Linked DNA regions of Peribacillus sp. FSL E2-0218. The protein of the gene in region 1 interacts with the protein of each later gene in a pairwise test. Links are inferred from orthologs where the notes say so. Each region holds a gene or a part of one and is shown on either strand. Other genes may lie near its edges.

What was found.
Region 2: the proteins of asd (region 1) and def interact in binary tests that used the Escherichia coli proteins (3 or more experiments, as listed by UniProt). The link is inferred for Peribacillus sp. FSL E2-0218 from one-to-one orthologs.

Annotation. Positions count from the first base shown.
Region 1 is NZ_CP150304.1:1,761,309-1,769,610, reverse strand. The notes cover bases 218-3,079. They hold asd (aspartate-semialdehyde dehydrogenase), read right to left. Parts: upstream 2,246-3,079; coding sequence 1,190-2,245; downstream 218-1,189. Other genes in these bases: dpaA (dipicolinic acid synthetase subunit A), read right to left, coding at 3,062-3,079; MHI53_RS08530 (dipicolinate synthase subunit B), read right to left, coding at 2,463-3,065; dapG (aspartate kinase), read right to left, coding at 218-1,087. Outside these bases: more of dapG, read right to left, coding at 1-217; more of dpaA, read right to left, coding at 3,080-3,964; MHI53_RS08520 (YlmC/YmxH family sporulation protein), read right to left, coding at 4,199-4,465; MHI53_RS08515 (pitrilysin family protein), read right to left, coding at 4,634-5,860; MHI53_RS08510 (polysaccharide deacetylase family protein), read right to left, coding at 5,907-6,866; pnp (polyribonucleotide nucleotidyltransferase), read right to left, coding at 7,024-8,302.
Region 2 is NZ_CP150304.1:1,660,617-1,663,514, reverse strand. It holds def (peptide deformylase), read right to left. Parts: upstream 1,744-2,898; coding sequence 1,258-1,743; downstream 1-1,257. Other genes in the region: priA (primosomal protein N'), read right to left, coding at 1,842-2,898; fmt (methionyl-tRNA formyltransferase), read right to left, coding at 302-1,261; rsmB (16S rRNA (cytosine(967)-C(5))-methyltransferase RsmB), read right to left, coding at 1-315. UniProt on the Escherichia coli protein: Removes the formyl group from the N-terminal Met of newly synthesized proteins. Requires at least a dipeptide for an efficient rate of reaction. N-terminal L-methionine is a prerequisite for activity but the enzyme has broad specificity at other positions.

The DNA of each region.
Region 1 (8,302 bases):
GTGCCGTTACGATCTTCGCAGCAACACCAGGCACCCCGTTGATGCCTGCACCGACGACAGAGACTTTGGCGCAATTCCGTTCAATGACCGGTTCGTGACCAAGCTCGGCCAAAATTGAAAGAGCGAGATCCGTCATTTCCTCGGAAACGGTATATACGACACCGCTCGGATATATATTGATGAAGTCGACCGAAATGGAGGCGTTGGCCATTGCCTTGAAAACCTCGGCTTGTAAATTATATTGATCCTTTTTCGCACGCACCTTGATTTGTGTGATTTTCGGAACATGGGCAATTCCTGTGACGAGCCTCTCACGGATATCACTGCCCTGGCTTCCTTTATTCACACTTGTAACAAGTGTCCCCAAACCTTCGCTGTATGTGGATCTGATCCGGATCGGCACTTTTGCCTGCATGGCAATTTCAACAGCGCGTGGATGTATCACCTTCGCACCTTGATAGGCCATGTTGCAAACTTCGGTATAGGAAACGATCGATAACGGACGCGCAAGATCTGCAATTCGTGGATCGGCCGTCATGATGCCTTCCACATCCGTAAATATATCTACCCTCTCCGCTTGCAAAGCTGCGCCTAACGCTGCAGCTGATGTATCACTTCCACCACGTCCGATGGTGGTGATATCCCCATTTTTTGCCGCACCCTGGAATCCTGCTACGACGACTACATCCTTCAATTCCAATTCCTTCATGAGACGGTCGCATTTCATTTCCATGATTTTCGCACTTGAATAGTCGGTATTCGTCAAGAATCCCGCCTGTGCCCCTGTATATGCTACGGCTTCAATACCGTGTTCCAACAGCATGTTGGTAAATACTACCGAGGAGATCGTTTCACCAACTGACATAAGGAGATCCTGTTCACGTTTCGAAAGTATCGCTTTCGAGCCATTCACTAAAGAAAGCAAAGTGTCCGTTGCATAGGGATCGCCCTTCCTCCCCATCGCTGAAACCACGACCACCACCTTAAAGCCTTCTTGAATTGCCTTTTCTATATGCCCTCGGGCAAATGACCGGCTTTCCTCATCACGAACGGATGTCCCACCGTATTTCTGGACAATGATTTTCATAATATGCACCTCAAATATAAGCCAGCTTCCCGCTCCGGGAAGCTGACAAAAACTCTCTATTCTGTTGGATATCACTTTTTTCGAATGTTTAAGAATGAATTATTACTTGACGGTCACTAAACCTAATTTTAAAAGGCTTTCTGCAATCTGGACGGAGTTCCAGGCTGCTCCCTTTAATAGATTATCGGAAACCACCCATAAATGGAAGCCTTTATCCTCATCCAAGTCCTTGCGAATCCGACCGACGAATACGTCATTTTTGCCAACGGAAGAAGCAGGCGTTGGATAGATTTGTTGTTCCGGTTCATCCTCCAGCACTACTCCAGGAGCCGTTTTCATCAAATCCTTGATTTGAGAAGCTGTCACTCCTTCTTTTTCCACTTCAATATAAACAGATTCCGAATGACCCGTAACAACAGGAAGCCTTACACATGTTGCAGCTACCGGAAGATCATTCATATGCATGATTTTCTTAGTTTCATTAATCATTTTCATCTCTTCGAACGTATACCCATTATCTTGGAATTTATCGATTTGAGGAATGACGTTGAATGCGATTTGATAATGCTTTTCGTCGCCCTTGACCGGTAAAATCCTTGGTTCTATTTCTTTATCATCAAGCAAGTCGCGTGCTTGTTCTTTTAATTCATTTATTGCAGCAGCCCCAGCACCTGAAACGGCCTGATAGGTGGAAACCACGATTTTTGATAATCCATAGGTCTCGCGGATAGGTTCTAATGCCACGACCATTTGAATGGTTGAACAATTTGGGTTGGCAATGATTCCATTATGCTGTCTTAAGTCAGCTTCGTTTACTTCAGGGACGACAAGCGGCACATTTTCATCCATACGGAATGCGCTCGTATTATCCACTACTATCGCTCCGCGCTTCACTGCTTCTGGAGCCAATTCCTTAGACACGCTTCCTCCAGCACTGAATAAAGCGATATCGATGCCTTCAAAGCTTTCAGGTCTTGCTTCCTGCACTTCGATTTCTTCGCCCTTAAACGTAAGTTTGGTTCCCGCGGAACGAGCCGATGATAAAAAGATGATTTTCTTGATCGGTAAATTCCGTTGTTCGAGTGTTGAAATCATTTGTTGTCCCACTGCTCCAGTTGCTCCCACAACTGCAATATGCAATCCCTGTGTCTCAGTCATTTGTCCATACTCCTTTTCTATCTCTAAAAATTATTTTATTTATTGGATATATTTCTACTTGCTCAGAATATCATTAATTTTAACACATTAACATTCCAAAGGGTCGGACTTTAACAAAATATTCTGGTAGTGTAGTGTTTTTTTATGACTTTCCACACGGAAAAGCCCTGCATATAAATCAGTCATTATCACATGGGAGCGTATCCGAACACTAAAATCAGTCTAAACTATCCTTGAACTTTTCGACGATGACTGGCTGAATTTGCTCCCTTTCGAGTGCCGATATGATTGTGTCCCTTATCATGCTCATCCTCGCAACCATCGAGCTCGGCTTACCTATAGGATTATCCTGGCCATACGGAACGAAATAAATATCCTTTGCTGCCATCAACCTCATGAGATTGACACCATTTAACCCAAGTGCATCGTTCGTGGATATTGCCACCACAACCGGACGGTGGTTTCTCATCGTCGCTTTTGCAGCCATAAGTACGGGCGAATCGGTAAGGGCATTTGCCATTTTGCTCATTGAGTTACCTGTCAAAGGGGCGATCACCATACAATCAAGTGGCAATTTCGGCCCTAATGGCTCCGCTTTGACGATTGTATCAACGACTCGATTCCCCGTCAATTTTTCAATTCTTTCAACCCAATCATCGCCCTTCCCAAAACGCGTTTCCGTATTCTGCACGGTCGATGTTACGATTGGGATGACCTCCGCCCCTTCATTCACAAGCTTTTCAATTTCAGGAAATACTTCATCATATGTGCAATGTGATCCTGTCAATCCAAAACCAATCCTTTTCCCTTGGAGACTCATATCTTATTCCCCTTCCTTTTCCTGAACTCATCCTGAATCAATACTCCCAGCGCGTTCGCCAATATCTGACCAGCTGTTTTCGGGGCTACTATACCCGGTAAGCTCGGTGCCAACAGCGCCTTTATTCCCCTTTTTTCAGCATAACGAAAATCCGTCCCCCCTGGTTTTGAAGCAAGGTCGATGATTAATGTGTGAACGGGCATATTTGCCAGCACGTTTGCCGTAATGATCTGAAAAGGGATCGTATTGATACAAATATCAACATTTTTCATTTCAGCAGCTAGATTTTTTAACTGAAAAGGGGTTAGTGCCATTTCGCTTATCCTCGCGATATCTTCACTTTTTCTGGCCCCTACCTTAACTTTTGCTCCAAGAGCATGGAATGATCTGGCTACACTCATGCCGACCCTTCCTAAACCAAGAACAGCTACATTCGAACCATGGATTGTAAAGTCGGTATGCTGGATGGCCATCATGATTGCACCCTCCACGGTAGGAATTGAATTATAAATGGCCACATCATCGCGCTCGAACAAGAGAACAAGTTTGCGGTCCGCATTCTGAAAAATTTCATTGAGGTAGTTATTACTGATCCCTGCATAAAAAATGCAGTGTGCCGGGGTATCTTTTATCATTTCTTCCGTCAAGACAACCTCTTCGCTGGAAAAAATCGTTTCCACTTTTCCATCAGGATCCGTCCCCCGGACAGGCAGGATTACTGAATCAATTTCCTTGAAATTTATATCTTCCATTTTTTCCTTAACCGCTCCGGTAAAAGCATGGTCGAGCTGTTCAAAACCAACTAATAATAGCTTCGCATCAAGCTCCGTCAGTTTACGGACAACTTCGAGCTGACGCGCATCTCCACCAATTACAGCGATTTGCATACCTGTGAGCATTAAAACCGTCACCTTCTTCATATAAAAGATCCTAAACATCCTCGCTTCAAGGTACATGCCCTTCAAGAAGCAATTTAAGTTTTTCCGACAATCTCTAGTTACCCTGCCATCTTATGTTTTCAGTTAAAAAACGGTGATAAGAAAAGAAAAAACGCCTTAGCTATCCGCAGCTGAGGCGTTTTTTGACTATTCATGGGAAGCATGCCAAAGAGGACACCGATCTGTAATCATGCTCTATCCGTCCATATGCTCCCCATCTTTCGAAAGCCCTTCCTGGAAATCAATGATCACCATATCCGTCCCGATTTTTTTTATATGGTTCCAAGGTACCCGGATTTCACTTCCATTCCTCATAAGGCCGAACCATTTGACCGAAGGGATGATCAATGTGGTAATTTGTCCAGTTTCGTCTATTTCCAGATCCGTCTGTCCGAGAACCCCCAATCGTTCCGCCCTGTTTACATCAACTATCTCCTTACCGCTCATTTCACTCAATCTCACTTATAGCTCCTCCTTTTTCACCTTATAATCCATCTATATCCGAAAAAGAAAAACTTAGAAGGCTTTTCCGCAAATATTGTCCACATCTCATGCCCCTTCCATTTTCATGATTTTTTGCAAAAAAAATCCGACCTTCCATTTGCAGAGGAAGATCAGACGTTTTGATTATTATTTGTCCCAGTTTTCCAGGGGGCTCACCAATGACAGGGAGTGTTCCGTAAAGATTTGATTTGCCAGTTCATTTACGGTACCTTCCGTCACCTCGTCAATCTTGATGATAATATCATCGAGGGAACGGTGCTCACCCAACATGAGCTCATTCTTGCCATTTCGGCTCATGCGGCTATTCGTGCTTTCAAGACTAAGCATCAAGCTGCCTTTAAGCTGCTCTTTACTATTGCGCAATTCCTTTTCAGTGATGCCGTCCCTTTTTAAAGTATCCAATGTTTCCTGAATCGTTTCATACAGGCTATCCAATTGGCTTGTGCCTGTCCCGCCATAGACTGTCACCAAACCGCTATCTTGGTAGCTGGAGTGATAAGAATATACGGAATAGGCAAGGCCGCGTTGCTCCCTGACGTCCTGGAATAAACGGCTGCTCATGCTTCCCCCAAGAATATTGTTCAAGGTAATCAAGCTGTATGTTTTATCATTGCCGATTTCCAATCCTTTGTACCCAAGGCATAAGTGGGCTTGCTCCGTTTCTTTTTTACGAGTGATCCTATTTTCATGAAAAGCTGGCTTGATCAATTCAGGACGGTGCTCCCCTCCTTGATACGAGCCAAAGTAGCTTTCGACTTCTTGAATCAACTTTTCATCGACATTCCCAGCTATGGAGATTACCACTTTATCTGGTGTATACATATCATGGACGTATTTCTTCAATGTTTCACTATTGAATGTTTCAAGCGTTTCCTCCGTACCCAGGATTGGATAGCCCAGCGGATGCTTTTCATATACCGCCTGGCTTAAGAGGTCGTGAACAATATCATCCGGTGTGTCTTCATACATTTTAATCTCTTCATAGACGACATTTTTTTCTTTTTTAAGCTCTTCTTCATCGAAGGTTGAATTAAAGAACATATCTGCAAGGATTTCAAGTGCATAGCTAGCATGGTTATCCATTACTTTTGCATAATAGCATGTATATTCCTTTGAGGTGAATGCATTCACTTGGCCGCCGACGCTATCGAACGACTCGGCAATTTCACGTGCATTCCTTGTTGTTGTCCCTTTGAAAAACATGTGCTCCAGAAAATGCGAAACTCCATTCAATTCAGGGGTTTCATTTCGGGAACCGGTTTTAATCCATACTCCGATGGCTGCCGAGCGTACTGTTGGAATATTTTCCAATACGATTCTTACTCCATTTTGACACGTGTATTTCTTAATCAACTAACATTCCTCCCAAGCATTCTATGCTGCTAATGTAACCCAAATATTATGGGGTCAATCGTTTCTCATCTACTGCTTCTGAAACGGTAACGACATCCAGGTCTTTCTTTTTTATTTCTATAATCAGGGCTTCCAACGATTTTGCGGTAGATTCCGTAGGATGCATCAAGATGAACGCCCCCGGGTGAACCTTGGAAAGCACTCGTTGTTGAAGGACTTCGGGACTTGGCTTTTGCCAGTCAATCGTATCGACACTCCACATGACGGTCTCCATGCCCAAAGAATCAGCGATTTGAACCGTCTCGTCCCGGTAGCTGCCGCTTGGCGGGGCGAACCATTTCATTTTTGAGCCTGTCACCGCTTCAATGACTTCGTTCGTCTTTCGAAGTTCTTCACGTGTAGCCTGTGCCGATATATTCTGCATATTGGGATGTGAATAGGAGTGATTGCCAATTTCATGGCCCCCATCCCTGATCATTTTGGCCAATTCCGGATTTTTCTTGGTCCAATTACCCTCCAGGAAGAAGGTGGCCTTGACGTTATTCTTTTTTAATACACCCAGCATATCCTGTAAGTATTCATTCCCCCAAGCCACATTGATTAAAAATGAAACCACCGGCTTTTCAGGATGGGCACGGTAAATCGGAGCGGGGTCGAGATCCTTTAAATGTACTGTCGCAGGGACCTGCTCGAGTACCAGTTTATCCTCATCGAACTCGCCCGCCTTCTTCATGGCTTTATATGAATCATCAATGTTGACCTTAAGGCCATTATAGGCAGGAACGGTTTTCCAGACCGAATCTATTCGGGCATCCTGTGGCGCAACCTCATATTTTTTTGCTGAATCTTTGATTTGTAAAAGAATATCATCTTCTTGCTTCATCGTAGCAACTGAATCATCCGTCAATTGGGCCAGATAAAGCTGTGTATATGGATTTTGCACTAATAACCATGATATACCTGCAATGGCACTTATCGCAACTATCTGCTTCCATTTATTATTCATTTTTTCCGCCCCCTTCATACCAAAATGTATGAAGAAAACGGACAAGGTAGAACATGTCATCTTTTTAATGCCATTTCCCTTGAACCGCCATTTGCTCATTCAATAGAAAAAGCATGCAGATTCACAAGGAATCGCATGCCGGGAACATTTATTTCTATTACGATTGAGAAGGGTTGGCTGCCTCTTTTTGCTCTTTCAGGACGGCTTTACGGGAAAGGTTCACCCTGCCTTGCTTGTCAATCTCGGTTACTTTCACCAATAGCTCATCTCCAAGTGAAACGACATCTTCCACTTTTCCGACTCTTTCTTCAGCCAGTTCAGAAATATGTACCAAACCGTCTTTACCATTGAAGATTTCAACGAATGCACCGAATTTTTCAATGCGTTTCACTTTACCTAAATAAAGTTCACCCACCACGACTTCACGGACGATATCCTCAATGATTTTCTTCGCTTTTTGAATCATTGGCTCATCTGTTGATGAGATGAACACCGTTCCATCTTGTTCGATGTCGATTTTCACGCCAGTTTCTTCAATGATCTTATTGATATGTTTTCCGCTCGGTCCAATGACATCACGGATTTTATCCGGGTTGATGGACATTGTAACGATTTTAGGAGCATATTTGGATAATTGTTCACGCGGTTGATTGATGGTTGACATCATGGATTCCAAAATATGCATCCGTCCATGTTTCGCTTGAAGCAATGCTTCTTCAAGTATTTCCTTTGAAAGACCTTCAATTTTGATATCCATTTGCAGTGCAGTGACACCTTTTGAAGTTCCAGCGACTTTAAAGTCCATGTCACCCAGATGATCTTCCATGCCTTGAATGTCAGTTAGGATCGTATAGTGCTCGCCAGTTTTGACAAGCCCCATTGCTATTCCGGCAACTGGAGCTTTCAATGGTACCCCAGCATCCATCATTGCCAAAGTGCTTGCACAAATACTTGCTTGTGAAGTTGAACCGTTCGATTCAAGGACTTCAGACACAAGCCTGATCGTATAAGGAAAATCTTTGTCATTAGGGATGACCGGTTCCAAGGCTCTTTCACCAAGTGCACCATGACCGATTTCCCGGCGGCCTGCTCCACGGATCGGGCCCGTTTCACCTACACTGAAATGCGGGAAGTTGTAGTGATGCATAAAGCGTTTTGACTCTTCGGTTCCAAGGCCGTCCAAAATCTGGACATCACCCAATGCACCTAATGTACAAATCGAAAGCGCTTGGGTTTGTCCACGTGTGAACAATCCAGAGCCATGTGTACGCGGCAAAATGGTGACTTCTGAAGATAGTGGTCTGATTTCATCAGGATTTCGGCCATCCGGACGCACTTTTTCTTCCGTGATCAAACGGCGGACTTCGGATTTAACCAATTTATTCAGGATTTCTTTGATTTGTTTTAGCTTAGCTTCATCTGTCTCTTCTTCATAA
Region 2 (2,898 bases), 110 kb from region 1 along the record:
TGCCTCGAAGATGATCGCATGGTCCGGCACCTTATCTAAATAAACCATTTGATAAACAGACAGCCTAAGCAGATTGATGACCCAGCTTTGCGTCTTTTTCGGCTGTTTAATATAAGGGCTCAAAAAGTAATCCAATGTCATCTTACGCTGTATTGTCCCATAGCTTATTTCCGTAAGCAAACCGCTGTCAACAGGGGATAATTGATGCTTTTTGATCAAGTTGTTTAATAAGAGGTTACTGTAGGATTGGTTTTTCTCTACAGATTCCAAAATATCGAGAGCAATGTCACGTACTCCCTTTTTAGTTTGCTTCATTCTGTTCTCCTAACTTCATGCCTGCTTTAATGAACGACCCGGCGCCGCGCAAGTAATCTTTCGCCGGCATTTTTTTCTTTCCTGAAGGCTGCAGTTCTGTAACCAGTATCGCCGTTCCATTGCCTGTCGAAACGATGAAACCATCATTTTGCACTTCTAAAATTGTGCCGGGTGCTTCCTGGCTGCCGTATTCAAGCTTACCGGCCTTCCAAATTTTCAGGACCGATCCGTTTAAGGTTGTGTAGGCAACTGGCCATGGATTTAGTCCGCGTACATGGTTATAGATATTTCCCCCTGTTTTCGACCAGTCGATTTTTTCCTCCGAACGTTTAATGTTAGGAGCGAAGGTCGCTTTGCCCTCATCTTGCTTGGTTGCCTTCAGTTCGCCATTGATAAGCTTCGGCAATGTTTCCGCAAGCAAATCCGAACCTACCTTGCTTAACTTATCATGCAGGGTTCCCACATTATCTTCTTCCGCGATGGCCACTTCAGCTTGCGTCAATATATCTCCGGCATCCAATTTTTCCGCCATATACATGATGGTGATACCCGTTTTTTCTTTTCCCTGCAATATTGAATAATGGATCGGTGCGCCGCCGCGAAGTTCTGGAAGCAAGGAGGCATGTACGTTGATGCATCCGTATTTAGGGGCTTCCAACAATTCATTCGGGAGGATTTGCCCGAACGCCGCGGTCACCACAAGGTCAGCACCTAATGCGATGATCTTTTCCAATTCTGCTTTTTCACGGATCTTTTCAGGTTGATAAACGGGAATTCCCTGTTTTTCCGCTTCGACCTTGACCGGCGGGGGCGTCAGCACCTTTTTACGGCCAACGGGACGATCCGGCTGCGTGACGACTGCAATCACGTCAAACCCTTCATCAATGATCCTTTTCAATACCGGCACTGAAAAATCCGGTGTCCCCATAAAGATAATTTTTGTCATTCTTCTTCATACCCTTCTAACTCTTCTTCTGTAATATAGCGCGAAACCTTACTTGTAAATAAAACCCCTTGCAAATGATCGATCTCATGCAGAAGTGCCCTTGCGAGGAAATCCTCCGCCTCTATCTCGAAAAAGCTCCCTTTTCGGTCTTGTGCGCGCACTTTGATGCGGTAAGGACGGGACACTTCACCATATAGGCTAGGAAAGCTAAGGCAACCTTCCACACCCTTCTGCTCACCTTCCGTTTCCAGAACTTCTGGATTGATCAATTCAAGGTGACCCGAATCTTCATCTATTTCAACGACGGCCACTTGCTTTTTAATGCCGACTTGCGGCGCAGCCAGCCCTACGCCATCCGCTTCCACCATCGTTTCATACATATTATTTAACAGCTTTGCCAATTTTTTATCAAAACTTGTTACTTTATCACATTTTTGTTGTAAAATTTTTTCAGGAAACAAAACAATCGGTAAAATAGCCAAAATTCAAAGTACCCTCCTAGATATGAGAAACAACACTTCATTATATAAAAACGCAAGCCCGTAACAGCCCGCGGTGTAATCCTCTTACTCTTCAACCATCACATCATGATCTGCGGATTTAAATCGATCGAAATCTGCAGGTGATTTTGAGCCGTTTCTTTTTGGTAATGCTCCAAAAGCGTTCGTAAATGTTGATTAAGGTCCGGCTCTCGTTTGTATTTTATCAGACATTGGTAACGATATCTATTGTTGATTCGGCTGATCGGCGAAGCGACTGGGCCTAGAACGATTGAGTCCCGATTCAATCGCGAACCTAAATAATTGGTAATTTTTTCGGTGACACTCACTGCCTTCATCAAATCTTCATGAGAAACCGTGATAAGGACAACGTAATAATACGGGGGATAATGACTTTTCCTGCGGAGATCCATTTCCCTTTCATAAAAGGCATCATAATCCTGCAGGGCAGCAAGTTCGATGCTGTAGTGCTCTGGTGTATAAGTTTGGATGACCACTTCCCCCGGAAGTTGATGACGCCCCGCCCTGCCGCTGACCTGTGTCAGCAGCTGAAAAGTCTTTTCCGACGAGCGGAAATCCGGCAGATGGAGCATCGTATCAGCTGAAAGGACACCTACCAGGGTGATATTAGGGAAATCCAGTCCCTTGGCAATCATTTGTGTGCCAAGCAATATATCAGCCTTTCCTTCTCCAAAGGCATTGAGCAGCCGTTCATGTGAGCCCTTTTTGCTCGTCGTATCTACGTCCATCCGAATGACCCGCGCCTCAGGGAGGATTTTCGCTAACTCTTCTTCAACCTTTTGCGTGCCCGTACCGAAGAATCGGATATGTTCGCTTTCACATTCCGGGCAAACGGAAGGCATCCCCTCTTCAAACCCGCAATAATGGCATTTCATTATATCATTAAAGCGATGATAGGTGAGTGAAATGTCACAATTAGGGCAATTGATGACCAATCCGCAGCTTCGGCACATCACAAAGGAGGAATGTCCCCGTTTGTTCAGCATCAAGACCGTTTGCTGCCCCTTTTCAAGCCGATCTTTCAGCTTGCTAAAGAGCAGTTCCGAGAACATCGAACGATTTCCCGTTCTTAGTTCTTCCCTCATATCAACAATATCGACTGCCGGCAATGCATTT